DNA from 3 places in the Pseudomonas sp. CCI3.1 genome. Region 3 is predicted to be linked to each of the others. Evidence: predicted binding sites of a transcription regulator. Region 3 holds the regulator's gene; each other region holds the start of a gene.
What was found. Region 3 encodes FliA, which starts transcription of late flagellar genes. Its sites were predicted from a motif close to CTAAAGTTTNNNNNNNNNNNGCCGNTAA; they were not measured.
Positions count from the first base shown of each region.

Region 1 (9,707 bases), 3.2 Mb from region 3:
CTCCCCCTCAAGGAGATCAGCTCATTCCTAGGTATTATTCTGGTCATAGTGTTCTTTATTACTTCCTCTGACTCCGGCTCATTGGTGATCGATACCATCACAGCTGGAGGCAAGGTTGACGCGCCTGTTCCTCAACGGGTGTTCTGGGCGGTAATCGAAGGCGTGATTGCGATTGCTCTGCTATTGGGGGGCGGTCTGGTGGCACTGCAGGCAATGGCAGTATCCACGGGATTACCTTTCGCAATAGTTCTAATGATAGGGTGTATCTCTCTAGTGAAAGGACTAATGTCTGAGCCTCGCTAGTCAGTATGAGCTAGGCTATAGGTAAGATTGATCTCAAGCTTCAAGGTGTAACATATCTATCTGCTTGCACCTTGAAGCTATTAACTTGGTTCAATTCCATAACTCACCGACAGGTGTGAGTGGCGAGTAGTGAGTTGCTATCTGCGCCTGCAACAACTCGGCAGTCGCGAGAGCATCGGTTAATGCATGATGTGCGTGATAAGCCGGCAGGTTCAACCTAGAGCGACTGTCTGCCAGCCGTATGGACTGTTGCTTGCGTCCAATCAGTCGGCCGAACCAGCTAATTTTTTGCCTATGGAAGTGTGCCTCTAACTGCATCGTATCGATGACTGGAAACTTAAGGCCTTCACCTAAATACCTACGCACTGCCTGATCCAAGAAAGCGCGCTCAATATTCCGGTAATGGACGACAATCACTCTGCCCGCCATGGCTTCAAGCAAAGGATCAAGCACCTGCGCAAACACGGGGGCATCTAAAATTTCGGCATGGGTTATGTGATGAAAGGTCACTGACTTTTCATTCAGTTCGGACGATGGTTTTATCACCCAGTAGAGTGAATTCCCGCAACAAATACGATTAAGCGTGAACGGCATAACACCAATACTCACGATGCTGTGGGACTGTGAGTCAAGGCCGGTAGTCTCTACGTCCATGGCCAGCAGTTGAACGCTCTCAATGGGTGCCAGCGCTGAAACCGCGCCAGCTTGATAGAACTTTCGTAATAGAGGATTAACCGAAATCTTCGCCAATGTCTCGAACTCGGCAGACCAGTCCAGCACTCTATTTTTAGGCTGCTTTTTTAGGTTTTTCATCGCTAAAAGCGGCCCTTTGAAGGATATCGGAATCGCAAGAAATTTTGGCCATTGCTCAACACCTGAAACGCTTCTTTGAGGTTATGTCGTTCACTGCTAGAAAAGCGCTCGGGCTCAATGTAGTTATTGAGTGATGCCCCCTGTTCAAGTGCGTCCGCCTGGTGTCGAATACGCACCATCGACAGGAACTCTAGTGCGTACCGAAGTTGCTTTAATGCTTCTGGAGGAATGACTTTACTGCGGGCTATAGCATCCATGCGATCAAATGAGTTCTGAGCGGTACTGCCACATGCTAGCGCATGAATCCGGATAAGGTCGGTCAGCGGTGCCGTGCCACGCCCTTTAAGGTTGATGATCCTTTTTTGCTGTCCGTCAGTCTCGACGACAAAAGTACGGAAGAATCCTAATGGCGGCGTTCGATTAAGGGCAATACGAGCCATTGCGCTTAGAAATACAGGGTGTGTACTGGCTTTTCGAGCGCACAGGTCTTTAAGCTCTTGTACCAACTCAAGCTTGCCAAAAACCCCATCCAGATCGAAAAAAATACAGCTATTAAGCAACGTAGTTGGATTAGGTTTTTCGATCCACTGATCGAAGTAACTTCGCCATACCTTCAAAGGCTGTCGCCACTGCTCGTTGGTCGCCATGACCCCGCCCTTGCAGTAGCTGTAACCGCACGCGGCCAGTCCATCGCTAACAAACGTTGCCAGGGCTCGGAAGTAAGAGTCGTGTTGGATCGGATCGAAGCTGTCGTCGAGTACTAACGCGTTGTCCTGGTCAGTCACTAACAACTGCTCATCACGCGCCATTGATCCCAAAACCATAAAGCAGTAAGGCACTGGAGGCGGGCCTAACTTTTTCTCGGCCAGCTCAAGCAAACGCTGGGTAAAGGCACGGCCAATACCTGAAATCGCGCTTCCGATCATGTGCGCAGTAGCCCCGTCACGCACCATGCGGATATAGGTTCCTCGCAGGTCACGTAAAAGTGATCTCAGACCTTCAACTGAGGTCTGGTTAGAGATTCTGTTAACCAAGTACAAACTGCTATGCGATTCGTACCTGATGATATCCGACAGGTTTATAAGGCCAATTGGATTACCATCGTGCACAACCGGCAAGTGATGAATATTGCGGCGCAACATCACAAGCATGGCTTCAAACACTGAATCATCGGAGCCAATTACAACCGGATCGACTGTCATAATGTCGCTGGCACGAGTTTCGTCAGCGTTTAGGCCCACTGCAACAAATCGCGTGCGAAGGTCTCTATCTGTGACGATCCCTTCTATTTCAGCTGTCTTTAAACCTGCTGGAGACATGACTAGAACGCAGGATACACTTTGCTCAGTCATGATTTTTGCAGCGCCGCCGACAGAGATATCTGACGTGACCCACACCAAGGGACGTGAGATAAGTGCGCGACATTTGAGCTGAATAAGCTCACTAGCACGCCCCTGAGCTTCAACAGCAGTTTTGAGTCTCGAGTTTCCCTCTGCTTCAACGAAGTCAGCGAAAGCATCATGTTGCGCACAAAGGTCAGCGAAAACGTCGGCAGGGATGTAATAGATCAGGCTATCTTCCAACGCTCGGGCGGGAAAGCGTACCTTGTTGCTACGTAACAGACCTGCCTGACCGAATAGGTCACCTTCGACGAGACGGTCATAGAGCTCACCATTACGCCGGTAAATCTCCACCGCACCACTACGAACATAATGCAGATCCTGAATGGTCGCACCGGCTTCAAGAATGTCACTGCCGGCTTTGAAATAACTCACTTCAATTCGCCGAGCGATGGCGTCTACCGACTCCTTTGGCAGGGCATCAAAAGGAGCGAAACGATAGAGGTGGTCGCTAATCTCCTGTAACTCAATCTGCATGAAACCTCGTGATGCTGGAAAAATAAAAGTCGCGAGCGCCATAGTTGGCGAATGGGAATAGTCTTTCTGTATCGGCCACCACATCACATCCGGTGACTCGGATCAAGCTTCGTGGCTGACTTACGTTATGCGTTGTAACCACTTTGAGTAACTGCGTACGGTAATTTTTGCGATACCCAGAGGGTCAATATTATTCGCCCCGGGTTTCTGAGGTGTTCAGCAATCACTATTCGCCTAGAGATGCCCCTCCTGAAATGCGGCAACCAGCCAAAAGCGGACTGATCGAGCCTTGCCTCATCTTGTGTCCTTTTGAGGCTTCGATATCTCTAGGAGAGCCGGGGCGGATTCAGGGGCTGAAATCCTACACGGGTCTCGACAGGGTCTTTGATCGCCTTTAGGGGGAGCTCAGAATCTCAGGTGACACCTTTGAAATCCATGTCTTTTACCAGCACTTATATGCAGGAGATGCAAAATGAGCATTGATTGGATCAACTTCACGCCTTGGACTTCATTAGCTGGAGGCGCCTTGATAGGGCTGGCTGCTAGCTTGTTTGTTCTCGCGAATGGACGCATCGCCGGCATCAGTGGACTGCTTGGAAGCGTGCTGCGATTCGATAGTGAGGGTTGGAGTGAGAAGGCGTTATTTCTTCTTGGTCTACTGATTTCTCCGTTGTTGTGGAGAGCGTTTACCGTAATGCCAGAGATCGAGATTAAGGCAGGGTGGCCGACGCTGATCATTGCGGGCTTGCTTGTCGGAGTGGGTACTCGTTACGGATCTGGTTGTACAAGCGGCCATGGCGTTTGCGGGATCTCTCGACTCTCAGCACGATCCATCACGGCAACGATGTGCTTTATGTTTGCTGGCTTTGCAACGGTGTACATCATCCGTCATGTGGTGGGAGCATGAAAATGATCAAGTTGACCGCCTTTTTTGCAGGACTGATCTTCGGCCTTGGTCTTCTCCTGGCAGGCATGGCGAATCCCGCCAAAGTATTAGCTTTTCTTGATTTGGCCGGGGCCTGGGATCCATCACTTGCACTGGTGATGGGGGGGGCCATCGCGGTGGCGATTATTCCCTTGAGTTGGGCGCGCAAAAACAAACAATCCTTGTTGGGTGCCCCGATGCAGTTTCCAATGAAAAGGGAGTTGGATTCCCGCTTGATTGGCGGCAGCCTGTTGTTCGGTATAGGTTGGGGGCTTGCGGGGATCTGCCCTGGGCCAGCGTTAACAATTCTGCTTACAGGGCACGGCCAAATCATCATATTCGTATTGGCCATGTTGGCCGGAATGTACTTGTTTAACCTATTAGAACGTAGCGCACGACCCGATTAGGCTGAAACCGTGGACACGATACTGGGAGCACAGTCAGACTCTCAAACCTGCTGACCAGATCGATAACACGTATTTCCGGCCAATGAATATTTGATGTCCGAGCTGAGCGATTCACAAGTCTTCATTTTCGCTGAGCGATTCTTGCTGGCCTGGAACCGAATAAAATTTTAGCTGATGGCGTTTAGCTTTTGATTGAACGATCCGGACTATGCTGCAAATTCCAATACCCAACTCGACCCTCGCGCAGAATCTGACTGCCAAAGCTGACCGATTGAAAAACCAAACAAGCACGCCTTCGTGACCGCTTTGCTGCTGATCTGGGCTGTCAGTCCCGCGCGATGTCAACGCCACAACTGGTTGTGACTGACCACAACTGCGGCGTGGTTTATTGCGCCCATAGAGCCCAACTTGACCGAGCTCGTGCAAGACGAATCGTCGGCGACCATGGGCTGATCGCCCTGAAAACCTACCCAGGAAGTATCGGCAAGTAAAAAAAGGAGTGATCGAATCAACATGTTTTGGATGTGCTATCTTTAGTTTTAAACCGTTTAGTTGATCTAACCAAACAAAGCGCTATAAGGAGCTTGCCCCTTAAGTCTCAGTCTATAGTTCGGGTTTTTGTACTATGATTGCTCTAGGCTAAAGGGTTGGTGGTTGTAGTAAGTCTATTATATTGCTCTGTTTTTAAGGTCTAGTCAGATGCTTTGATTAGCTGATGATCAGGTGTCTAGGTATGTTGAATTATGTCACTAATCTGAATAGTTATCTTAATGGCTGTTGGTCAGTAATGGAGGTTCAGATTGTACCAGCATCGTGCTACCAAAACGAAAGCGGGCTTAGCAGCCATCGCGTTTCTATTGATCACGCTCGTGCCTATGTGGGGCACGCTCCATGCTTGGCTTGATCAAGAGAACGTTTTGGTAGAAAAAGCTGCGGGTAGTGATGCTATGAATCTTGCCGTTGCATTCGATGTGCACGTTCAAAGCGTGGTTCGTTTTATAGATACTTTAACTCAAGATTTGCGTGAGCATGCTGTTAAAGATCGAAATGATTTTGGGCGCATAGTTAAAGAGGAACTTGTACTTTATGGGAGCATGGTTGCTCAAGTTGCGCTGATTTCTCCGGAGGGGATGCTAGTTTATTCGTCGCTAGCCCCAGCCTTGGGTGCGGTAGATCTTAGTGGTCGCGATCATTTTCGCGTGCATCGTGATAATCCATCAATAGATAAGTTGTTTATTAGTAAGCCCGTGTTTGGCCGGGTTTCTGGTGTTTGGTCTATACAGTTCACTCGGCCAATAATTGAAGGTGATAGTTTCTCTGGGGTCGTGGTAGTGTCAATTCCTATGTATTTCTTTTCAGATTTCTATAAAAAAATTAATGTCGGGGCTCATGGTTTGATTGCTCTTGTAGGTATGGATCGTGTTCCTCGTGCAGTAGCGTCAAAGGATAGCGGTACTATTAATGTTGACGAGTTATTGCTTTCGGAAAGTGCGCCATATTTTGGTAAGGAAGCGGTGCCTGAAGGGCTGTATAGAGGAGTTAGTGCATTCGATGGGTCTGAGAGCTTGACCGCATACCGTCGCTTAGAAGACGCTGGTTTGGTTGTTCTTGTTCAGCTTTCACCTGAAGATTATTTGATGTCATCTGGTAAGCGTTATAGAGTGCTAATTTTTTGTGCAAGTGCTGTCACGATATTGCTACTGTCTTTTGCTTTGTTGATATATTCCACCGTGTGGCAGCATTTGAAGGATGCAAAAGCCCTCAAGCAGGCTCACAAAACTCTTCGGGAACTTGTAAATGTTGATATTTTAACTGGCGCACTGAGCAGGAGCCATTTTTTAGAAGTCCTTGAGAAGGAGTTCAGGGATTCAGAATCCTGCGGTACGAAGTTAAGCTTGATATTGATTGATATTGATCATTTCAAGCAGGTAAATGATACGTATGGGCATCCGATTGGAGATATTGTTCTGAAACAGGTGGTTGCTGTGTGTTGCGCCGAACTTCGAGCACATGATAGTTTTGGGCGGTTAGGGGGGGAGGAGTTTGGTGTGATCCTCCCATGTACGGATGGGGCAAGCGCCGTCGGTGTTGCAGAGAAGTTACGGCTGGCGATTGAATGTGCAAAGATTTCAACAAGTAAAGATCTAGTTCGGGTGACTGTTAGCATGGGTGTAGCATTCGCGCTGCCCTCGGGAGATACCCCAAGTAAGTTAGTTGTTAGAGCGGATGATGCGCTTTACTGTGCAAAACAAGCTGGTCGTAATAGGGTCTGTTCTGCTTGTGGTAATGATGACGCTTCGCAGGTTACGACGCTGTCGACAAATGACTCGTAGTGTTTGGCGGTAAGGTAAAGTGGCTTGAATAAAGTAAGCGAAGATTTTATTTATCAAGGAAAGTTTTAGCCTATACGGAACGGCTATTTATTGGAGCTGTTTTATACCTTGGTCGTGTTGAAACGATGGGGCACTCATAGAGTTTGGTGGCAGCTTGTTCGTTGTTGCCAATGGGTCGCATTCCGAGCGCAGACGGATTACTAGGTGCAAAATACCCTATGGTAATACTTATTAAGCTTTTCATATTAGCTGCCGATACCCTTTACACAGGGCAAGGGATCTATCTAAATGAGAAACAATCAACCGGTCACGCAGCGCGAGATTGCCTTGGGAGCGCAACAAAAACTTATTTCTACAACTGATGCACGAGGTGTCATTACGTATTGCAATGATGCTTTTGTCGAGATCAGCGGTTTCAATAAGTCAGATCTTATAGGCGCGCCCCAAAATATCGTCCGACATCCCGATGTCCCCTCTGCCATATTTGCTCATATGTGGGGCGCTCTCAAACAGGGCCAACCTTGGATGGGGATCGTAAAGAACCGAACTAGCAGTGGCGACCATTACTGGGTGAATGCTTATGTCACTCCAATTTTCGAGGGCAGCCAGGTAATTGGTTATGAATCAGTCAGGGTTAAGCCTACGACCGATCAAATTCGACGCGCAGAGAACCTTTACAATCGCCTAAACCTAGGCAAGTCGGCTATCCCCAGCAGTGACAAATGGCAACCTGTCCTCATGGACTGGCTACCACTTTTGGCTATGGGGCTAGTGGGCTCCTTAGGGGGAGTATTTTTCAGTACTTCTCTGGCATTAACCTTGGCGGTATTAATATCTGTTCTCTTCGGGGTGATTGTTTCGCGTCAGAAAAATCAAGGGGCGCTGCATCTGTTGAAAATGGCTGACCCCACAACCTCGGATCAGTTAATTGCACAGATGTATAGCGATGAGCGCGGCCCACAGGCGCGGCTTGAAACCGCATTTGTGAGCCAGACATCGAGGCTCAAGACTTGCCTTACTCGTTTGCAAGACACCGCAGAGCAGCTCACTGGTCTGGCTGAAAGGTCGGATAACCTCGCCTCAGATAGCTCGCGCGGACTTGAACGTCAGCGAGTCGAGACTGAGCAAGTGTCAGCTGCAGTTAGTCAGATGGCTGCGACCACGCAAGAGGTCGCAACCCACGTTCAGAGAACCGCTAGCGCTACTCAAGAAGCCAATGAGCTAACAGGACGGGGCCGTGATGTAGCTCGAGATACCCGAGAGGCCATCCAACGCCTCTCGATCGTTGTCGGAGAGACTGGTCAAGCGGTTGCACAGTTAGCTAAAGACAGCAATGAAATCGGAACGGTTGTCGATGTCATCAAAGGTATTGCCGATCAAACCAACTTGCTTGCTTTGAATGCCGCGATCGAAGCTGCACGTGCTGGAGACATGGGCCGGGGCTTCGCTGTTGTTGCTGACGAGGTGCGTCAGTTGGCACAACGCACCACTCAGTCAACCATCCAAATTCATAGCCTGATCTCCAAGCTTCAAACCTCGTCAAATAGTGCTGTTAAAACCATGGAGAATGGACATCGCCAAGCTGAAGAAGGAGTCGCCTGGGTACTAGAAGCTGACAAGGCACTGGTCGGTATTAGTGATGCGGTAGCTCACATTACTGATATGACCACCCAGATCGCCGCAGCGACTGAAGAGCAAACTGCCGTTGCAGAGGAGATTAGTCGCAACATTACGACCATCGCAAATCTTGCAGATCAAACATCTGAACAAGCAAGAAGCTCGGCAGAGCTCAGCAAAGAATTAACTCAAACAGCGACGACCCAGTACTCATTGGTCGAACGATTCAACCGTTAACAAACGAACCTTCTCGACAAAAGCCCGCTCTGCGCGGGCTCTCAATTGCGCTCTTAGCCTGGCTCTGATCTCAAGGTTTTGCGAGAGCAAATCCAAGGTTTAGAGGGGCTTGTTGATAGCGGTGCCAATCAGCTAACCCTCTCCCATGCTGAGCGCAAAGTGTCCCGGTTTCTGTCAGAAGCATTCGCCCAGTTACCGACGTGACTCGTGCTTACGTGTGGTAAATACCGCGAGCTGACTGGCAGGTTACTGCGCAAGGAAGCATGCAAGTGACCGATAACTGTCTTTGGCCAGCGACAGCTCTGGGTCGAGGCTGACTGTCAGTGGGCAACCGCTATACTGATTTGACTACTGAGAGGGCGGGTATTGATGAAGAGGACAATTCTGGGAATGACTGAGGCTGGCGAGCCGTTGATCTTAGAGGCCTTAGAAGCTCTGCGTCTTTATCGTGAGGCTAAAACTTTAGGCCGCCCACAAGAGGAAATTGATCAACTGAAAATATTGGCTGATTCGCTAGTCCAGACAGTAACCGATTATCAGCTTTTAGCGGCTGGTGCTGACTTCATAACGCTTCACTAGAAAGGATTACACTTGAGAAATGCAGCTTGGAGAGTGTCTAGAAAAGCCGGAGCGATTTATTTGCGTACGGGCTTAGAGCGCGGCTAGTAAACGTTCGAGCTGCTCACGTTCCCAAGCACCCAGTAGGTCGACAGGATCAGCTCCTTCCCGCTGCCAGAGCTCAAGTGTCCCGACTCTGCCATCAGGCGATCTGCAGTACTCGCAGTAGTCCAGGGTGTCACAGTCGTTGAAGAGTGTGAGCTGCCAGCCATCAATCTCCACGGGCATGAGGCCGTGATAGATCTCATTCCATGACTGGATAGCGCTTCTCATCATGATGCGTTTGCCGAGCGCTACGTCAGTCAGCACCTGGGAGACCTCGTTGGCGGGGAGAGGAGAGGTTGTGTTCAAATCATTCTGTGTGCGAGTCATCGCTTGCCCATCGCTAGGCTGTGGTATGAAGTCACGTCAACGGGGAGGTCGATCCTTCGGCCCAATGGGCCCGGCTCATCAATTAGCTAAGCATCTCCTTCACGATGGACGCCACATTTCTAGTACCGTCTATCCCTCGGTGATAGGTACCCAGCCAAATCAGGCCCAACGACTCTACCGTTCGCGTCAGTGATTTCGGTCGATA
Region 1 covers NZ_JAVIWO010000001.1:4,556,065-4,565,771, forward strand. Annotated here, with positions in the region: gene RGV06_RS20930 (BCCT family transporter) at 1-303, shown strand, start outside; gene RGV06_RS20935 (3'-5' exonuclease) at 394-1,116, opposite strand; gene RGV06_RS20940 (DUF294 nucleotidyltransferase-like domain-containing protein) at 1,119-2,993, opposite strand; gene RGV06_RS20945 (YeeE/YedE family protein) at 3,466-3,900, shown strand; gene RGV06_RS20950 (DUF6691 family protein) at 3,903-4,325, shown strand; gene RGV06_RS20955 (diguanylate cyclase) at 5,126-6,658, shown strand; gene RGV06_RS20960 (methyl-accepting chemotaxis protein) at 6,947-8,512, shown strand; gene RGV06_RS20965 (hypothetical protein) at 8,882-9,091, shown strand; gene RGV06_RS20970 (hypothetical protein) at 9,164-9,502, opposite strand; gene RGV06_RS20975 (3'-5' exonuclease) at 9,585-9,707, opposite strand, start outside.
Region 1: a site for FliA is predicted at 6,890-6,917, ahead of RGV06_RS20960 (methyl-accepting chemotaxis protein). Genes of this name have one in related genera too.

Region 2 (9,707 bases), 480 kb from region 3:
GGCGGGTCACATCTATGGGTTTGTCCATTGAAAATATCTTTGCAGAGGGCGGCGATCCGCAAGCAACACAGGGTCAAGCCCGCCACCCTTGTCGGCCAGACTCTGCATGCCTGCGGTCTTGGGTGGGCCATTGCATCACGATTATTACAAACAGTTCTCAGCCTCATTGCAGGGACCATGTCACCTCTTAGATATTTTCTATCTTGTTGTTTTATATGCACTTATTATAAATTTACGAGGCCCTCCAAAGCGTGTTTTTCCTCCTCTGTACCCTGGCTCTTCCGCCAGAGGGAAGCAGGCTTTCCGCTGTTTGGCATGATTCGTACAGGCATTACGCGAGTGTGAGCCATTTACTCAAGCGTCACGTTCGGACAGGCCCGACAGAGTGCTTTTGGATACCGGAAAGTAGAGCTGCACCTCGACAGGTTAACCCTCTGAAAGAACACTCTTTTTGTGAATATTAAGAGCGGGGACAGCCCGTCAAGGGCTTTGCTTTAGCCGGCTTCATTCAGGCTCAGTGCTGAGGGGGGGATTACGATTCGCCCTTAATTAAAATCAGAAATACCCTACATGAGTCGCCGAAGACTGAAGCGTAAGATTGCGCTCCCTAGCATGGTGACTCCTCTGAATGAACACTTTTGATGCGAATATGAAGACCGGTCACAGCCAGCAACATGCTTTATTCTGCCCGGTGCTATACACGCTGACATTGTTCAAGGATGAAGAAAAACGCACTGTCGAATTGGGGTTTTCCGGCGGTCGCCTGCTTGAACGTCTGTTGCAAGAGCCCGGGCAGGTGATCGACCGCGACACCCTCGTGGCCTATGCCTGGTCAGACCGTGTGGTCGGCCCCGGCAGTCTCAACCAGCAGGTCTATACCCTGCGCAAGATCCTGGGTGACGAGAAAAACCTGCAGATCATCCAGACCGTGCCGCGTCGCGGCTACCGCCTGAATCCAACCTACATCATTGAACAAAGCAGGCTGGCAAGCGCCACACCGCTGCCCCCTCTGGCAGCCGGGCAGGCAACCGCGCAGCCTTATGCAGCCCCTGCACGGGCGCCCTCCGGCATGGGCCGTCGGTTCATGGCCATCACCGCGATTACCGTGGCGGTTGCCGGCTACTTTTTCGCCCTGCCGTCTCCTGAGCTCTATGCAAGCATGCAGAGAGTAGGGACCAATACCGTGATGTATGTCGATCAGCAGGAACCCCAGGTCAAGGAGCTGATCAAAACGACCCGTACGCTCAGCGAGCGCATGATCCAGCTGAGTGATCAACCGATCGAGCTGGCGATCGTTGGCAGCGCCGATGGCGAGTACCAGATCTATTGCTCCCTGCACTCGGGCCAGCACCATGTGCTCAAGCTGCACCGTGACGACATTCAGAGCGTCAGTGATGCACGCCTGCGCGACTGCGTAAACTGAGCGCCCGCCAATAGAATCTGCGCGGCTACCTGCCGCGCAATACATTACCCTTCTAGTTAACCCCACGAGCCGCTGCTGGCTGGATGTAATCAACATCGCCCGGCGCATAACGCGCATGGCCGTCAGCAAACAGTTGGCGGTACAGCGCCTCCGCCTGACGCGTCAGCAACAGCAGTTCGATACGCCGGTTAACACCGCTTTGCGGCTCCTCAGGGCGCAGGGGCATGCCATCTGCCTGGGCCGAAACCTGCAACACGCCCTTGACCGGCAAGCCCGCGGCGACCATCACCCCCCTGGCCTGCAAGGCACGCTCGCCGGACAGGTTCCAGTTGTCATAGTCGCGCTTGCCGCGATAAGGCGTGGCATCGGTATGGCCGCTGATGATCAGCTTGTTGTCGATCTTGGCCAGTTCTTGCGCCAAAGCCCCCAGCAGGGTACGAAAGTGCGGATTGATGCGGGCGCTGCCCCGCTCGAACATAAAGCGCGTGGCATCATCCTTGATCAGAATTCGCAGCCCCTGAGGCACGACTTGCACCTCGATATTGGCCAGTGCATCCGTACGCTCGGCGAGCAGGCTCATCAGCCTGGCCAGTTCCTGCATATCAGCCTCGGATTCGTAGCGCTCGGCCTGCAGCGGTGCTGTGTCTGGCGCCAGTGGCTGTGCCAGGGATGCCACAGAATCGGCCTTTACGATCTCCTGGGCCACGGCGCTTTCAAGCGGCACGGCACTGACACCGTCGAAAATACCGGCACCCCCATCGAACACGGTGTCATAACCCTCCCCCCTGAGTGCCATACGCTCTGCATCGGCCTGGGGCTGAATGATCCACAGCACCATGAACAACGCCATCATGGCCAGAGTGAAGTCCGCAAACGCGACCTTCCAGGCGCCGCTGTGCAGCACTTCATGTCCGCGTTTGCTGCGGCGCTTGATAATGATTTGCTCGCCTGACTCGCTAGCTCGTCTCATTGACCCGGTCCTCGTAAGCCGTCACCCAGTCTTCAAGGCGCTTGAAGGTCGGTTTGACGTCCTGCTCAATCAGTTTGCGCCCGGCGTCTACGGCCAGCAGCGTCGGCTTGCCCGCCAGATGCGCCACCAGTGTGGTGCGCACGCACTCAAGGGCCGACATCTCGGTGCGGATACGCTGAGCCATCGCATTACTCAGGGGCTCCATCAGGCAGTAGCAGAAGAAGATCCCCAGGAAAGTGCCTACCAGCGCAGCCGCAACATGGGCACCAATTTCGGCGACCGAGCCGCCGATGCTGTCCATGGTGATAATGATGCCGAGGATGGCGGCCAGAATCCCGAAACCGGGCATGGCTTCACCCACCTTGAACAGCGAACGGGACGGCAGCAGCAGGGCTTCATGCATGGCGTCCAGTTCTTGCTCCAGAAAGCCTTCCATCTCATGGGCGCTGATCTTGCCCATCGCCATCAGGCGAAAGTTGTCGGCAATAAACGCCATCAGGTTTTTTTCCTGAAGGATCAACGGGTACTTGCTGAAAAGATCGCTTTGCTCAGGCTCCTCGATATGCGCATCCAGCGCCTTGAGCCCCCCTATTTCAACGGTTTCCATCAACTCGTAGAGCAACATCAACAGCTCGCGCTGGAACTGTTCGCCACGGCGGCGGAACGAAAAAACCCCCTTGGTCTGATGCCACATTTCAATCAGGACTTCCTTGGGGTTACCGATGATCAGGCTACCCAGCGCTGCGCCCACGACGATCAACAATTCGGAGGGCTGCCACAACACGTTCAGTGAGCCACCCGCCCAAGCGAACCCCCCCAGCACGCAGCTGAGGATGATGATTGCACCTAAAATTTTCTGCACGTCACATTACTCTTGGTTAAAAAATGATGAGCCTTCTCGATCGCCTGCTTGCTGATCTGGCAGACCCTGGCATCGCTGATGTCGAGTACCAGGCCGATTTCCTTGAGGCTCAACTCATGCTGGTAGTAAAGCGTCAGCACCAGGCGCTCGCGCTCGTTGAGCGGGTCCAGTGCCTGAGCCAACAGGCGCTCGTTGAGCACACGTTCCTCAACACCGCGACCTGAATGTTGAAAGTCCTGACTGCCATCACACAGCAAGGTATCGAGGCTTTCGATGGCTTCGGCCGCTTCTGCCTGCAAGTAGCCTTGATACTGTGTTTCGCTCAGCCCCGTGGCCTTGAGCACTTCTTCATCACGGGGTGCTCGACCCAATTGCCGGGTCAGGCTGCGCAGGGCGTCGCGCACTTTGTGCGCCTGCTGGCGCACTTGCCGGGGGCGCCAGTCCAGGCGACGCAGTTCATCCAGAATCGCCCCGCGAACACGCAGGGCGGCAAAGCGCCCAAACTGCTCATCCGGGGTGCCGTAGCGGCGCAACCCCTGCAGCAGGCCCATCAGGCCAATCTGCTCCATGTCCTCACGGTCCAGCACCTGGCTGGCCTGTAGCGACAGCTGATTGACAATGCGCTTGACCAGCGGCAAGTAGCTCAAGATCCAGTGCTGCTCAACATCCGGAGTCAGTGTTTGCGGGCAGTGATCTGCGCCACTCGAGCCGTGATCGACCAAACGATGATTGTTCATGGCGTTGTTACTGCACCAGCAACTTGCTGACCAGCGCACCGCTGAACGGTGCTGTCAGACCCTTGCTGGCAAAGTCCTGTCGCAACCGGGTCTCGATCCGGCCTTGCACCTGATCAATACCCAGTTGGCGCAACTCATCAAACGAAAGCTGAGACAACGAACTGATCACCGAATGGCGTACCAGCGGTTCGATCTGTTTGAGGGTGTCAGCTTTTAGACTGGTGTCCGCCTGCAGGGCCAGATCAAGCACCACATAGCGCTCACGCCCTTGCCCCGGCAGATTGACGATAATTTTTTCGATCGGGTAAAACGCCAGGTCACTACTCGGCTGTACCACCCCTGCGGTCGCACCCTTGATCATCGGGCGCAAATACAGATAACCACCCACCGCTGCACCCACGGTGATCACCGTGTTGAGCCCCACTATTAATAAAATGACGCGTGACATCGACATGTAAAAGTTCAATCCACTTGGAGTTCAGTTTCGGTTTGGCCGTACAACGGCGCCAGGGAGGTCAAACGGTCACCAGCACGCCGTTGTCGCGCTGCGTGGGTAAATCTGCGGGCGCCTGCCCATCCTGTACGGCATCGGCATCGGCAATGGCCGATTCACGGGCTGACCGGCCCTGATCACGGGAGGAATGCCCTCGCGAATCGCTGGACACCTGCACGTTCACTTGCAGGCTGTTCTGCTCCACCAGTTCCTGGCGCAAGCGTTCGCTGGTGGCCGCCAGCAAACGCGCAACATCGGTCTGGGCAGCGGAGATATGCACGCTCAGGCGGCCGGATTCATGACTGATGAAAATTTCCAGGCTGCCCAGTTCAGGCGGGTCCAGGCGAATCGTGGCTTGCTGAAAACGTTGCTGGACCTGCACCTCGACGGTTTCACGCAGGGCATGGAGCATTTGCTCCCCCCAGCGGGCCTGCGGTTCTGCCAACTTGAGCCCGCGTTCCAGCACCGGACCTGAAGTCTGGGGGGCCGGCGTCAATGGCGCAGGCGCAGCAGCCCCCTCTGTGCCCGACAGCGCCTCGAGCGTGGCGGCCACTGCCAGCGGCACGCCTTCACTGGCGGCACTCATAACGGGCATGACCATTCGCACTGCCGGTGCATCGCGCTTGTCCAGCATCATTGCCAACCCGTCGACGGGCAGCTCGCTGGGGGTTCGGGCCTGCCCGGATACCGGCGCCATTCGGTTTGAATCACGGGCGGCAACCGGCTCCTGGGCGGTGTGTGACGCCATGCGGGCCAGCAGCCGTTCACCGGACACGGCTTGCACCGCCGGTGCAGCAACTTCACGGGCCTGAACCTGGGCGTTTTGCTGGCTCAGCATCATGTTCAACCACTGCTGCGGGTCCACGACAGGATCCTGTTGCAGCTCGGCTGCCGGCCCGGACTGCGCCTCGGCTTCAGCCTCGGGCAGTGGCTCGGTGGCGGTCAGCTCCACAGGCAATTCAGCCAACGGCAAGGGCGGATCGAGTTCGGGCTGCGGCGCCACGTACAACAGCGGCGCCAGATCGCCCATCACCAGGGCATCCTCGACAGGCAGGTTACGGGGATCAAAAGCGGCACCGATTCCGCCGAGCAGCGACAAAGACATGTCCATGACTAGACCTCCCCCTGCACACTATCGAGCAGGGAGTAGGCGCGACGCCCTTCCACATGTTCGGTGTGACGGCCCAACAGGCCGCCAACACGCTGGCATTCTCGCGTGCAGCCCTGCAACGCCCGGGCATGCAGGGCTTTGAGAGGCTCCAGGCGCGCCTGCAGCTCTGCGCCCAGCTCACCGGTGATTCTCAAACGCTGCAGGCCCTGGCGGATCAGCGCGTCGATTTCGCCAATGCGCGCCCAGTCCTCTGCGGCCAGCGCGGCACTGAGCAATTGCCCCAGATGATCCAGGCGGCGCAAATCAATGGTGTGAGGCATTGACACCTTCCCAGCCGTCACGAATCTGCCCCAACAGATGCACAACTTCATCAATACCGGTAACCGACAGGGACACACTGACGTCCACCAGACGGTGCAGGCAGTAGTCGTAAAGCCGTGACAGGTCCTGCACCAGCTCACCGCCCTCTTCATAATCGAGTGTGCTGTTGAGTGCGGTGAGAATATTCATGCACTTTTCCAGCGATTGGCCCTTGAGTTCGTAATGGCTGGCCTCGATGTGCCCGCGTGCCCTGCTCAGTTCATCGAGCAGACCATCGAACATCACCAGCACCAGTTCATACGGCGAAGCGGCACACACACGGACTTCAAGGTCGACTGCGCGGTACCCGTCATAGCTATCATTCATTTTTCAAAATCATCCAAACATGCTGAAGGTTTGCTCCATCGACGCCATGACCTGCGCCAATTGGGTGTATTGCTTGAGGTAACGCTGGTAGTGGTTCTGGTACTTGTTCTCCAGTTCGTCGAACTTGACTTCGACTTTCTGCAGCATGCTGTTGAGGTTGTCCTTGCGGGCCTTCATCGCTCCGGTGCTGGAGCTGGTGTAAACCGCCAGGCTCTTGTCCATGCTGTCGATCATGTTTCCCTTGCCGGAAAAGAGCTGTTCAAAAGCATCCGGGTTGGCGTCGAGCATCTTTTCAAACGCCTTGGTATCGACTTTCAACTTGCCGCTGGAATCCGCCAAAATGCCGAATTCCATCAGGGTGATGCCGTTGAACTGGGTACGCAGCACGTTGTTGACCATCGACTCGACCGCACGGATGCCCGAGTCGCCAGCCAGAGGCCCGCGTCCGCCCTTTTCTCCCCCCGCCGAAGTCAGCGTGTCGAAGGTGGCGAACAACGTATTGATCGCCGAGATAAATTCATTGAGCTTGCTGTTGGTGGCGCTCTGGTCACGGCTGATGTTCACGGTCAGCGGCTCGTCACCGGCCTGATGCACCTTGCTGAAAGTCAGACTGACGCCGTCGATCATGTCCTTGAATGTGTTGGAGCCCTGTTGCAACTTCATGCCGCTGGCGTCAGCACCCAGGTACACAATCGCGTCCTGGCCCTTGGACAGTTCCTGCCGGTTGCCCAGGCTGGCTTCCAGGGCACTGCCAGTGGCATCGGTGCGTAATTCAATGCGGTTGGCTTCGCCGGTTTCCTCGGCGCTCAGTACCATCGTCACTTCGCCGCCGCTGCGTACCAGCGTGGCCTTTACGCCCTTGTTGTCAGGGTGGGCATTGATAGCCGCCGCCAGCTCTTCCTGGGACAGGCTGCCGTCGCCATTGCTGTCGCCCGCGCTCAGGTCCACGGCAAATTCCTCGCCGTTCTGCTTGATGTAGAACGTGCCGCTGGATGCCGCATCGGTACCCAGGCCTCCGAGTGCAACCTGATGACGGCTGGCCAGTTGCTCGACAAAAAACTGGTAGCTGCCTTCCTTGGCGCTGGGGCCGAGGGTGGCACTGGCCATGCCTTCCTTGCTGAACACCGCCTGGTTGATCAGCATGCTCTTGTCGGTGCCCTTGAGCCCCTTGACCGCTGAACCGAGCGCCTTGAGCGCAGTATCCAGAGTCGTCACGGCCGCCAGCTGTGCCTTGTATTTGGTCTCGTTGCGCTGGGCCTGGGCCAGTTCACGCTGAACTTCATATTCAGCAAGAATCTTGGCCTGGGTCTGGATGTAGTTGGTATCAATTGCCATGTCTAATCTCTCCTATCCAAGGTAGTTAGCAAAGCCTATGCCAACATTTAACCTATTGATTTATAATGGTTTTTATAAAATTACCGAGAAACTCACCTTCCCCATCGCGGGTTTTCTCAGCCCCGGGTGGAAGGTGCGTTTCCGCCCTGTCGCCCACACTTAATCGTCAGGGCCTGTTTGTTGAAGGCGACCTGAACGGACAGTTGATTAATCCCTTGAGGGCAACGTGGCGGTAAACGATTGGGGGGCAGGCACCCGGTGTTGGCTGTGCACGCACCGGGTCAAAGCGAAGGGGAATACACCTGGGCACTGTCGTGACGGGCCAACTGCTGAAAAATCTCGCTGTGCATGGCCAGCAACTTGCCGTTGCGCTCATTGAGGTCTCGGCAACGCTCGACACTGACGATCAGGGTTTTCCAGGCGCGCACCAGGGTCGCGCGCCGATCGGGGGGGTACAGGTCGATCAGGCTTTGCATCGCATGGGTGTCGGTGCCCAGGTGAAACACCTCAAGCACCCGGCTGCGGCGCCGGGCACGGGCACCGGCGGCATCCATCAACGCCGAGATCTGCTCATTGGCCGTGGTGATGGCGTCACACTCGCGGGCCATCAAGGCCACTTGCAGATGGCTCATGCACCCGTGCAGCCGTGTAAACCCAGTCAGATCATCGTGCACATCCTGCTCGATAACCTTGAGCAACTGCTCGCGCTGGCTCACCGCTCGCCCCGGTGATAGGTCAGCATGGCCCCGGCCAGCGTGGCGCTGTCGCTGCTCAGCTCACCGGCGGCCAGGGCGGCCTTGAGTTGCGCGACTTTGTCCAGGTCCACTTGCGGCAATTGCCCCAGCGCCGACTGGATGCGTTCCAGGCCCGGCTTGACCGGCGCCGGTGCGCTGATCGGGGCCACAGGACCGCCCGTGCTGCGCTCGCTGCTGCCGGACGCGGCGAGCTCGGATGGCTGGCTGATGCTGATAACAGGCTGTCGAGTGATTTCCATGATGGGTTCCAGAACGGGTAATACGGTGTAAAGGCGACCCTTTGGCGAACCGCTTAAGGACAAAAGGCAAAAAATCAGCCAAACACTTCCTGCGCCTTGTTGCGCCACCAGGTCTGGCTCGCCAGACCGTCCTGGATTTTCTGCTCCTGTTGCGCCAGGGTCGCCTGCCACTGGCGCATCTTGTCCTCGATAACCTGGACCAGCACCTGCTCCTGGCGCACCACGTGCTGCAACTCGTCCTGGATGCGTTTGAGGGTCTGCTCGGCCAGTTTCAGCTCGCGCACCTGCAAATTGATCATGGCATGCAACGTCGCCTTGTACTGTTGCTGGTTGTGGCGCTGCAAGGGTGTGGTCGTGGCGCTGGTAAAGCCGCACAGTCGGGTCAACCCGGCAATGTTGTTGCGATAGCGGTCGCACAGGTTCTGCTGGTATCCGACCCGGCCCATGACCTGGCGCGCCTGGACTCCGCGCAATTGGGCCAGGCGGTTGAGCATGTTGATGCGGTTTTTCATGGCTGCATGCCCCGTTCACTCAAGCGATTTTTGCTTCTGTGGGAGCGGGCTTGCTCGCGATGATCGTCAACGATGACGCGTACTGGCTGAGTCAATGCGGCGCCCTGAAGACCATCGCGAGCAAGCCCGCTCCCACACACAAGCAGCGTTGTTTCACGACCGGTCATTTGACGATGCTCTGCAACGTGTCGATGCACAGGTTCAACGGTGCGCCGACCCCGACATCCTGACGCAGGAACCGCTCGATATTGGGTGCCAGCTTGACTGCACGATCCGTCACCGGGTCCATACCCGGGGTGTAGCCACCCAGCGGGATCAGGTCCTTGATACCCTCATAGGTGCTGCTGTACTCCTTGAACGTACGGGCCGCCCCCAGGTGTTGGCGCCCGGCCACCTGACTCATGCAGCGACTCACCGAGGCCGCCACGTCGATCGCCGGGTAGTGCCCCACATCCGCAAGCTTGCGCGACAACACGATATGGCCGTCGAGAATGGCCCGGGCACAGTCCACGATCGGATCCTGTTGGTCATCGCCTTCGGCCAGCACGGTGTAGATCGCACTCAGGCTGCCACTGCTGCTTTC
Region 2 covers NZ_JAVIWO010000001.1:915,002-924,708, forward strand. Annotated here, with positions in the region: gene RGV06_RS04050 (winged helix-turn-helix domain-containing protein) at 629-1,423, shown strand; gene RGV06_RS04055 (OmpA family protein) at 1,476-2,393, opposite strand; gene motA (flagellar motor stator protein MotA) at 2,380-3,255, opposite strand; gene RGV06_RS04065 (FliA/WhiG family RNA polymerase sigma factor) at 3,240-3,992, opposite strand; gene RGV06_RS04070 (flagellar basal body-associated FliL family protein) at 4,000-4,446, opposite strand; gene RGV06_RS04075 (flagellar hook-length control protein FliK) at 4,508-5,596, opposite strand; gene RGV06_RS04080 (hypothetical protein) at 5,599-5,916, opposite strand; gene fliS (flagellar export chaperone FliS) at 5,900-6,283, opposite strand; gene fliD (flagellar filament capping protein FliD) at 6,293-7,618, opposite strand; gene flgN (flagellar export chaperone FlgN) at 7,900-8,334, opposite strand; gene flgM (flagellar biosynthesis anti-sigma factor FlgM) at 8,331-8,612, opposite strand; gene RGV06_RS04105 (flagellar FliJ family protein) at 8,687-9,124, opposite strand; gene fliI (flagellar protein export ATPase FliI) at 9,288-9,707, opposite strand, start outside.
Region 2: a site for FliA is predicted at 7,834-7,861, ahead of fliD (flagellar filament capping protein FliD). Genes of this name have one in related genera too.

Region 3 (9,707 bases):
GCAGGTTGATAATGCCCAATACGTAGGAAGGTGCGCCGGGGACCGGGGCGATTTCGGTGTAACGCAGCACCTCCTGCACTTGCATCACATTGATGCCGTAGGTCTCGTTATCGAGCTTGAAGGTAACCCATTGCAGGATCGGATCTTCCAAACCCTGTGCCGCTGACTGTTTCATACCCCAAACCCCTGACTGAAATACCGCTGAATGCTGATAACTGGCGGCTCACCCTTGCAGATGAGCATCAACCACACGTGTTCTTATGCTTTGCCCTTGGCGATCAATTCGGCCAGCTGCGCCACGTCCAGCAATGCGCACATGTGCTCAATCACTGTGCCTGCCAGCCACGGCCGCTGCCCACGCTGGGACCGCCATTTGATTTCGTTCGGGTGCAGGCGCAATGAGCGGCTGACTTGATGCACCGCCAACCCCCACTCGTAGCCCTGTACGGAAATAACGTATTGCAGGCCTTCGCGAAAATCATCGCGATAGCGCTCGGGCATCACCCAGCGCGCGGTGTCCAGCACGTTGAGCTTGCCGCTCTGGCTCGGGAGTATCCCCAGAAACCAGTCCGGCTGACCAAACAGCGGAGTCAGTTCACGCCCGGCCAGCGAATAGATTGAGCCCAAGCACACCAATGGCACTGCCAGGGTCAACCCGGCCACGTCGAACAACAGGCACTCGAAGGGTTCTGCGGCCCACGCGGGGCGGCCATCATCGGGTATCGGTAAATGCGCACCGGGCGCACTTGGCCGATGAACCTCAACCAGCGGATGGGCCAGCGCCTCAGCGGGCACGCCCACTTGCGAGAGCTCCACCGGCATCGCCACCTGCGCCTCAACAGGCGCCTCAACGGCCTGCTCCTGCTCCAGCGCAACGGGCTCAACCGACTCCAGCGCCTGCGTTGCATCAAACAGCAGGTCGTCGAGATACGACTGCAACGCCACTTGCGATCGATTGGAAAGTGCTATCGGCTGCGTCATAAAGTGCCCCACTCAACAGCCTCGCGACAGAGACTTGTAGACGTTATCGGCCACACGCGACCGATACTTGAATAACCGTCCACCTCAAGCGACCTGAGGTGCAAGCTGGCGGGTCAGTACATGTTTGAGCAACGCACGATAGGCGATGACCCCCCGGGTTTTGTCATCGAACTGCGAAGGCGTCTGCCCTGCCCGGCTGGCATCGCGCAAGCGGGTGTCGACCGGGACAAAGCCCTGCCACAAGGTGTCGGGATACACATCGCGCAAGACCCGCAAGGTGCTCATCGAGGCTTGGGTGCGGCGGTCAAACAAGGTCGGCACGATGCAGAACGGCAACGCTTGCGCTCGCGAGCGATTGATCATGCGCAGAGTGTGAACCATGCGCTCCAGGCCCTTGAGCGCCAGATGCTCGGTTTGCACCGGAATGATCAATTGCTGGCTGGCCGCCAATGCGTTGACCATCAGTACGCCCAGGATCGGCGGGCTGTCGATGATTGCGTAGTCGTAGTCCTGCCACAGTTGCGCCAGGCTGCGCGCAATCACCAGGCCCAGCCCACTTTGCCCCGGCGCCTGACGCTCCAGGGTCGCCAGCGCGGTGGTTGCCGGCAGCAAGGCAATCTTTTCGTGGCTGGTGGGCAACAGCAACTGTGCAGCCAGACCTTCCGGTACCTGGCCCTGATGCAGAAACAGGTCGTAGACGCTGTGTTCCAGACCGTCGGGGTCATACCCGAAGTAACTGGTCATGGAGCCGTGCGGGTCAAGATCGACTATCACCACGCGCTTGCCCGCCTCTGCCAGCAAACCGGCCAGAGCGATGGATGTGGTGGTCTTGCCGACCCCACCTTTTTGATTGGCTACTGCCCAGACTCTCATTCAGTTGTTCCTCCCGGCTGCATGCGTGCCGGCCGAGACTATAGGGTGGGTGACGGGGAATTGACGGCATCCCCACGAACCAGTGGCTGTGTCTGTGGCGGTGCAGTTTGTGTGCCAGCACGCTTGAGGGCCGCATCCGGTGTGGCGTTGGCGGTCCCCGTACCGGTCAGGCTGCGACGCACTTCCAGGTTGCGCGACACCACCAGCACCACCCGGCGATTGAGCGCGCGCCCTTCTGGCGTAGCGTTATTGGCCACCGGCTGGAACTCGCCATACCCCACCGACGCCATACGCCCGGGGTTCACGCCCTGCATCGCCAGCATCCGCACGATGCTCGCCGAACGCGCCGACGACAGCTCCCAGTTGGTAGGGTATTGCGCAGTGCGGATCGGCAGATCGTCGGTAAAACCCTCGACGTGAATCGGGTTTTCGAACGGTTTCAGGATCGCCGCCACCTTGTCGATAATGTTGAACGCTGCATTGCTGGGCATCGCGTCGCCACTGCCGAACAGCAGGCTCGAATTGAGTTCGATCTCGACCCACAACTCATTGCCACGCACAGTCAATTGTTTGGTCGCGATCAAGTCGCCAAACGCATGGGTGATGTCATTGGCAATGGTCTTGAGCGGGTCATCGGGTACTTGCCCAAGGCCGGCGTCGGTATGTTCACTGTCTTTGATCAACGGTTCGGCAGGCGGAATCGTCAGCGGGCGCTCTTCACCTATGGGTACCGGCTTGATGCTGCGCTCGGTGTCACTGAACACCCCGACCAGCGCCTGGGAGATGACCCGATACTTGCCTTCGTTGATCGAAGAAATCGAGTACATGACCACGAAAAAAGCAAACAGCAAGGTGATGAAATCCGCGTAGGACACCAGCCAACGTTCGTGATTGACGTGTTCATCCGCAGGGCGACGGCGCCGGCTCATAGTTAACCCGTAAAGCCTTGAAGCTTGAGTTCGATAGACCGTGGGTTCTCACCTTCGGCAATCGACAGGATGCCTTCGAGCAGCATCTCGCGGTACAACGACTGGCGCATGGCTATGGCCTTGAGCTTGCTGGCGATGGGCAGCAACACCAGGTTGGCACTGGCCACCCCGTAAATGGTCGCTACGAACGCCACCGCAATACCGCTGCCCAGTTGCCCCGGATCGGCCAGATTGCCCATGACATGGATCAGGCCCATGACCGCGCCGATAATGCCGATGGTCGGCGCATAACCGCCCATGCTTTCAAATACTTTCGCGGCCTCGATATCGCGGCTTTCCTGGGTCATGTAATCGACTTCCAGCACGCTGCGAATCGTTTCTGGCTCCACACCGTCGACCAGCAATTGCAGGCCTTTGCGCGAATAATTGTCGGGCTCGGTGTCGGCCACGCCTTCCAGGCCCAGCAAGCCTTCCTTGCGCGCCGTCAGGCTCCAGTTGACGACACGGTCAATACCGCCCGCCATGTCGATACGCGGCGGGAACAGGATCCAGACCACGGTCTGCATCGCCCGCTTGAACGCACTCATGGGCGACTGCAACAGCGCCGCGCCCACCGTCCCGCCCAGCACGATCAGGGCTGCCGGACCATTGGCCAGGGCGCCCAAATGACCGCCCTCCAGGTAGTTGCCGCCGATAATCGCGACAAACGCCATGATGATGCCAATCAGGCTGAGCACATCCATCAGTGGCAGGCCTCCACCAGGTGTTTGCCAATGTCATCAAGGCTGTACACCGCATCGGCCAGGTTGGCTTTGACGATGGCCATCGGCATGCCATAAATCACGCAACTGGCTTCGTCCTGTGCCCAGACCTGACTGCCGCCCTGCTTGAGCATCCGGGCACCTTCACGGCCATCCGCGCCCATGCCGGTCAGGACCACCGCCAAAACTTTGTCACCAAAGGACTTGGCGGCAGAGCCGAAAGTGATGTCCACACACGGTTTGTAGTTCAAGCGTTCGTCGCCCGGCAGGATGCGTACCGCACCACGACCATCAATCATCATCTGCTTGCCACCCGGCGCCAACAGGGCCAGGCCGGGGCGCAGGATATCGCCGTCTTCGGCTTCCTTGACGCTGATACGGCATAGCTTGTCCAGACGCTCGGCAAACGCCTTGGTAAACGCCGCCGGCATGTGCTGCACCAGCACGATCGGCGCCGGAAAATTGCCCGGCAACTGGGTCAGTACCCGCTGCAAGGCCACCGGCCCACCAGTCGAAGTACCGATGGCTACCAGCTTGTAAGCTTTGCGCTTGGGAGCCCCGGACGTGGATGACGGCGCAGGCGCGCCACGGCTGGCAATCGGCGTGGTGCGCACTGAAGCCGTCGGAGCGGATGACACAAAACCGCCGGGCGCAGGCCGAGGCACCGGGGCAGGAGCTGAAACCACTGGTGCTGGCGCACTGTAGCTGGACAGTCGACGGTTGCTGCGCGAGATGCTGTGAACCTTTTCGCACAGCATTTGCTTGACCTTCTCGGGGTTGCGCGAGATGTCTTCAAAGTTTTTCGGTAAAAAATCCACTGCCCCGGCATCCAGCGCATCGAGAGTAACGCGGGCGCCCTCATGGGTCAGCGAGGAAAACATCAAAACCGGGGTCGGGCAGCGTTGCATGATATGGCGCACAGCCGTGATGCCATCCATCAACGGCATCTCGTAATCCATGGTGATCACGTCCGGCTTTAGCGCCAGCGCCTGATCAATCGCTTCCTTGCCATTGGTGGCGGTGCCGATCACTTGAATCGTCGGGTCAGCCGACAGAATTTCCGAGACGCGGCGGCGGAAAAAACCGGAATCATCCACCACCAGGACCTTGACTACCATAAACACTCCGTTAGGCGGTGCGGGGCGTAAAAGCCCCGGCTCACCAGAATCAAATACGCCGTGATGCGTAATGCTTGAGCATGCTCGGAACATCCAGAATCAAGGCAATACGGCCATCACCGGTAATGGTGGCGCCCGACATGCCTGGCGTACCCTGGAGCATTTTCCCCAACGGTTTGATCACCACTTCTTCCTGGCCGACCAACTGATCGACCACAAAGCCGATGCGCTGGGTCCCGACCGACAGAATCACCACATGCCCTTCGCGCTGCTCTTCATGGGCGGCAGACGCCACCAGCCAGCGCTTGAGATAGAACAGGGGCAACGCCTTGTCGCGCACGATCACCACTTCCTGACCGTCAACCACGTTGGTGCGCGACAGGTCGAGATGGAAAATTTCGTTGACGTTGACCAGCGGGAAGGCAAACGCCTGGTTGCCCAGCATCACCATCAGGGTCGGCATGATGGCCAGGGTCAGGGGTACCTTGATGACGATTTTAGAGCCACGCCCCAGGACCGACTCGATGCTCAGCGAGCCATTGAGCTGGGCGATCTTGGTTTTCACCACGTCCATGCCCACGCCACGTCCGGACACATCGCTGATCTCGGTCTTGGTCGAAAAACCCGGCGCAAAAATCAGGTTGTAGCAGTCGCTTTCGCTCAGGCGATCGGCTGCATCCTTGTCCATCAGGCCTTTTTTCACCGCCAGGGAGCGCAGGAAGTTGGCATCCATGCCTTTGCCGTCATCGGAGATCGACAGCAAGATATGGTCGCCTTCCTGCTCGGCCGACAGAATGACCCGGCCGCAGCTTGGCTTGCCCGCAGCCGCACGTTCTTCCGGTGTTTCGCAACCGTGGTCGACTGCGTTGCGCACCAAGTGGACCAGCGGATCGGCCAGGGCCTCGACGAGGTTTTTGTCCAGATCGGTTTCTTCGCCCACCAGTTCCAGGCTGATTTCTTTTTTCAGCTGACGCGCCAGATCCCGCACCAGACGCGGGAAGCGCCCGAATACTTTTTTGATCGGTTGCATGCGGGTCTTCATCACGGCGGTTTGCAGGTCGGCGGTGACCACGTCGAGATTGGACAGGGCCTTGGCCATATCTTCGTCATGACTGTTCAGGCCCAGGCGCACCAGACGGTTACGCACCAGCACCAGCTCGCCGACCATGTTCATGATGTCGTCAAGGCGTGCGGTATCGACCCGTACGGTGGTTTCCGCCTCAGAAGCAACCGGTTTTTCCGAAGGTGCAGCTGCCGCCCGTGCCGGTGCCGGACGCGCCGCTGCAACCGGCTTGGCGGGTACAGCCGCAGCGACTACCGCTGCCGAGTCGGGGCTGAACTTGCCTTTGCCGTGCATCTCATCGAGCAGGGCTTCGAATTCGTGATCGCTGATCAGGTTCGGGTCGCCAGCCGGCTCCTGGGCAGTGGCTACGGTCTCGGCGACCGCAGCGCCCAGCGCTTCGGTGTTGAACGCCCCCTTGCCATGCAACTGATCCAGCAAGGCCTCGAATTCGTCGTCGGTGATTTCATTGCTGACTTCGGCTGCAGCTGCAGGCACTTCGTCAGGCACCGGGGCAACCACTGCGGTATCCGCAGAAAACTGGCCCTTGCCGTGCAACTGATCAAGTAGCAACTCGAACTCGGCGTCGCTGATTTCGTCACTGGCCGAGATGTCTGCCACCGCCACCGGTTCCGGGTCAGGCTCGACCGCAGCGGCCTTGACCGCATCGAGGGACTCCAGCAGCTGCTCAAACTCGCTGTCGGTGATATCGGTCACCGGGGCTACAGCCGCAGCCGCAGACACCGGCGCAGGCTCAGGTGCACCAACTGCTTGCGCGGCTGCAGGCTCGGCAAGACGTGCCAGCGCCGCCAGCAACTCGGGAGTCGCTGCAGTGATCGGGCTACGCTCGCGCACTTCGCTGAACATGCCGTTGACCGCATCCAGGGCTTCAAGCACCACGTCCATCAGCTCCGCGTCGACGCCGCGTTCACCCTTGCGCAGGATGTCGAAGACGTTTTCGGCGATGTGACAGCACTCCACCAACTCATGGAGCTGCAGGAAGCCGGCGCCCCCTTTTACAGTATGAAAACCGCGAAAAATTGCATTGAGCAGATCCGCATCATCCGGTCGGCTTTCCAGCTCGACCAGTTGTTCGGACAGCAACTCCAGAATTTCGCCGGCTTCAACCAGGAAATCCTGAAGGATTTCTTCATCGGCGCCGAAGCTCATGTACGTGCTCCTTGATATAGGCCCGCGACGCCAGGCAACAGCGCCCGCACGTCTATCGAGTCCTAAAAACCTAAACTGGACAGCAAATCGTCAACATCATCCTGACCGGATACGACGTCATTACGTGTATCGGCATGAATCTGCGGACCTTCACCCTTGGCCTGGTTTTTTTGCGAATTATTTTCAGCGCGCAGTGCATCACGGTCGTGTTCGATGCCGGCAAAGCGGTCCACCTGGCTGGCCATCAGCACCAGCTTGAGCAAGTTGCTTTCAACGTCGGTGACCAGTTGCGTCACACGCTTGATAACCTGACCGGTCAGGTCCTGATAATCCTGAGCCAGCAAAATGTCAGTGAGGTTGGCAGACACGACCTGGTTTTGCTCTTCACTACGCGTCAAAAAACTGTCAACTCGACGCGCCAGCTCACGAAACTCCTCGGCACCGATTTCACGGCGCATGAAGCGACCCCAGTCGGCACTCAAGGCCTTGGCGTCCTGCCCCAGGCCGTTGACCAGCGGCGTGCTGTTTTCCACCAGATCCATGGTGCGATTGGCTGCCGCTTCGGTGAGTTTCACAACATAAGCCAAGCGTTCAGTGGCGTCTGTGATCTGCGACACTTCTTCGGCTTGCGGCATGCTCGGGTCAATATGAAAATTGACAATCGCACTGTGCAGTTCACGGGTCAGTTTGCCGACTTCGCGATACAACCCGCGATCACGGGTCTGGTTAAGTTCGTGAATCAGCTGCACTGCATCGCCAAACTGACCTCTTTCAAGGCTTTCGACCAATTCGTGAGCATGTTTTTTCAGGGTCGACTCAAAATCGCCCTGTGTGGATTCTTTATGCTCCATAGCGCCCCCAAGGCAACCGATCAACCGATGCGATCAAAGATCTTCTCGATCTTGTCTTTGAGTGCGATAGCCGTGAACGGCTTGACCACATAACCGTTAACACCGGCCTGGGCCGCTTCGATGATCTGCTCACGCTTGGCTTCAGCGGTCACCATCAGCACCGGCAAGTGCTTGAGTTTTTCGTCTGCACGCACGTGGCGCAGCAGCTCGATACCGGTCATGCCGGGCATGTTCCAGTCGGTCACCAAAAAGTCGATGTGACCCAGATTGAGGATCGGCAACGCCGTGATGCCGTCATCCGCCTCGACCGTGTTGGTGAAACCAAGGTCACGCAACAGGTTTTTGATGATCCGCCGCATCGTTGAAAAATCATCAACGATGAGGATTTTCATGTTCTTGTCCAATTCGACCTCCAAGCAGTCTTAAACGCGTCCGGTCTGGGGACACGCCATTCAATCAATTCGTTTTCAAACACCGCCAGAATCGACTGTGGGAGCGAGCTTGCTCGCGATGCTGGCGGCGCGGTTTTTCTGATTCACCGTGTCGATCCCATCGCGAGCAAGCCCGCTCCCACAATAAGTACGCGTGTTCCCGTCAGTGCGCTCGCCACTGGCTCAAGCGTGCACGCAGTCGTGCGGCGCACTGGCTGTGCAACTGGCTCACACGGGACTCGCTGACCCCCAGCACTTCGCCGATTTCCTTGAGGTTCAATTCCTCGTCGTAATACAGCGCCAACACCAGTCGCTCACGCTCGGGCAGATGGGCAATTGCATCGGCCAGTGCGCCCTGGAAGCGCTCGTCTTCAAGGTCACGCGACGGCTCCGGGTGAGCACTTGCGCCATCCTCATGCAGCCCTTCGTGTTCACCGTCCTGCAACAAGTCGTCAAAACTGAACAGGCGGCTGCCCAGGGTGTCATTCAAGATGGCGTAATAATCATCAAGGCTTAACTGGAGTTCGGCCGCAACTTCATGATCTTTAGCGTCACAACCGGTTTTTGCTTCAATTACCCGAATTGCGTCACTGACCATCCGTGTATTGCGGTGGACAGAACGCGGGGCCCAGTCGCCTTTTCGCACTTCATCGAGCATTGCGCCACGAATGCGAATCCCGGCATAGGTCTCAAAACTCGCGCCCTTGGTCGCGTCGTATTTGCCCGACACCTCAAGCAATCCGATCATTCCGGCCTGGATCAGATCGTCCACCTGCACGCTGGCGGGCAAGCGCGCCAACAGGTGATAGGCGATGCGCTTGACCAAGGGGGCGTAGCGCTCGATCAGCTCGTACTGGCTGTCACGCGACGCCTTGCTGTACATGCGATAGCCGCTGGCGGTCATTAAAAGCGCCCCCCTGCTTGCTGCACCAGACGCTCGACAAAGAACTCCAGATGCCCGCGGGGGTTGGCGGGCAACGGCCAGGTGTCAACTTTCTGTGCGATGGCTTTAAACGCAAGGGAGCACTTGGAGCGCGGGAACGCTTCGTAGACGGCCCGCTGTTTTTGTACGGCCTTGCGCACGCATTCGTCATACGGGACGGCGCCCACGTACTGCAGGGCCACATCCAGAAAACGATCGGTGACCTTGGTCAGCTTGGCGAACAGATTGCGCCCTTCCTGCGGGCTCTGGGCCATGTTGGCCAATACGCGAAAGCGGTTCATGCCGTAATCGCGGTTGAGCAACTTGATCAGCGCATAGGCATCGGTGATCGACGTCGGCTCGTCGCAGACCACCAGCAGCACTTCCTGGGCGGCGCGCACAAAGCTGACCACCGACTCGCCAATCCCGGCCGCGGTGTCGATCACCAGCACATCCAGATTGTCGCCGAGGTCACTGAATGCCTGGATCAGTCCGGCATGTTGCGCCGGGCTCAAGTGCACCATGCTCTGGGTGCCCGAGGCCGCGGGCACGATACGAATCCCGCCCGGGCCCTGGAGCAAGACATCGCGCAGCTCGCAACGCCCCTCGAC
Region 3 covers NZ_JAVIWO010000001.1:1,397,820-1,407,526, forward strand. Annotated here, with positions in the region: gene RGV06_RS06375 (chemotaxis protein CheW) at 1-175, opposite strand, end outside; gene RGV06_RS06380 (CheW domain-containing protein) at 259-981, opposite strand; gene RGV06_RS06385 (ParA family protein) at 1,066-1,854, opposite strand; gene motD (flagellar motor protein MotD) at 1,893-2,783, opposite strand; gene RGV06_RS06395 (flagellar motor protein) at 2,786-3,526, opposite strand; gene RGV06_RS06400 (protein-glutamate methylesterase/protein-glutamine glutaminase) at 3,526-4,662, opposite strand; gene RGV06_RS06405 (chemotaxis protein CheA) at 4,712-6,892, opposite strand; gene RGV06_RS06410 (protein phosphatase CheZ) at 6,955-7,743, opposite strand; gene RGV06_RS06415 (chemotaxis response regulator CheY) at 7,764-8,135, opposite strand; gene fliA (RNA polymerase sigma factor FliA) at 8,338-9,078, opposite strand; gene fleN (flagellar synthesis regulator FleN) at 9,078-9,707, opposite strand, start outside.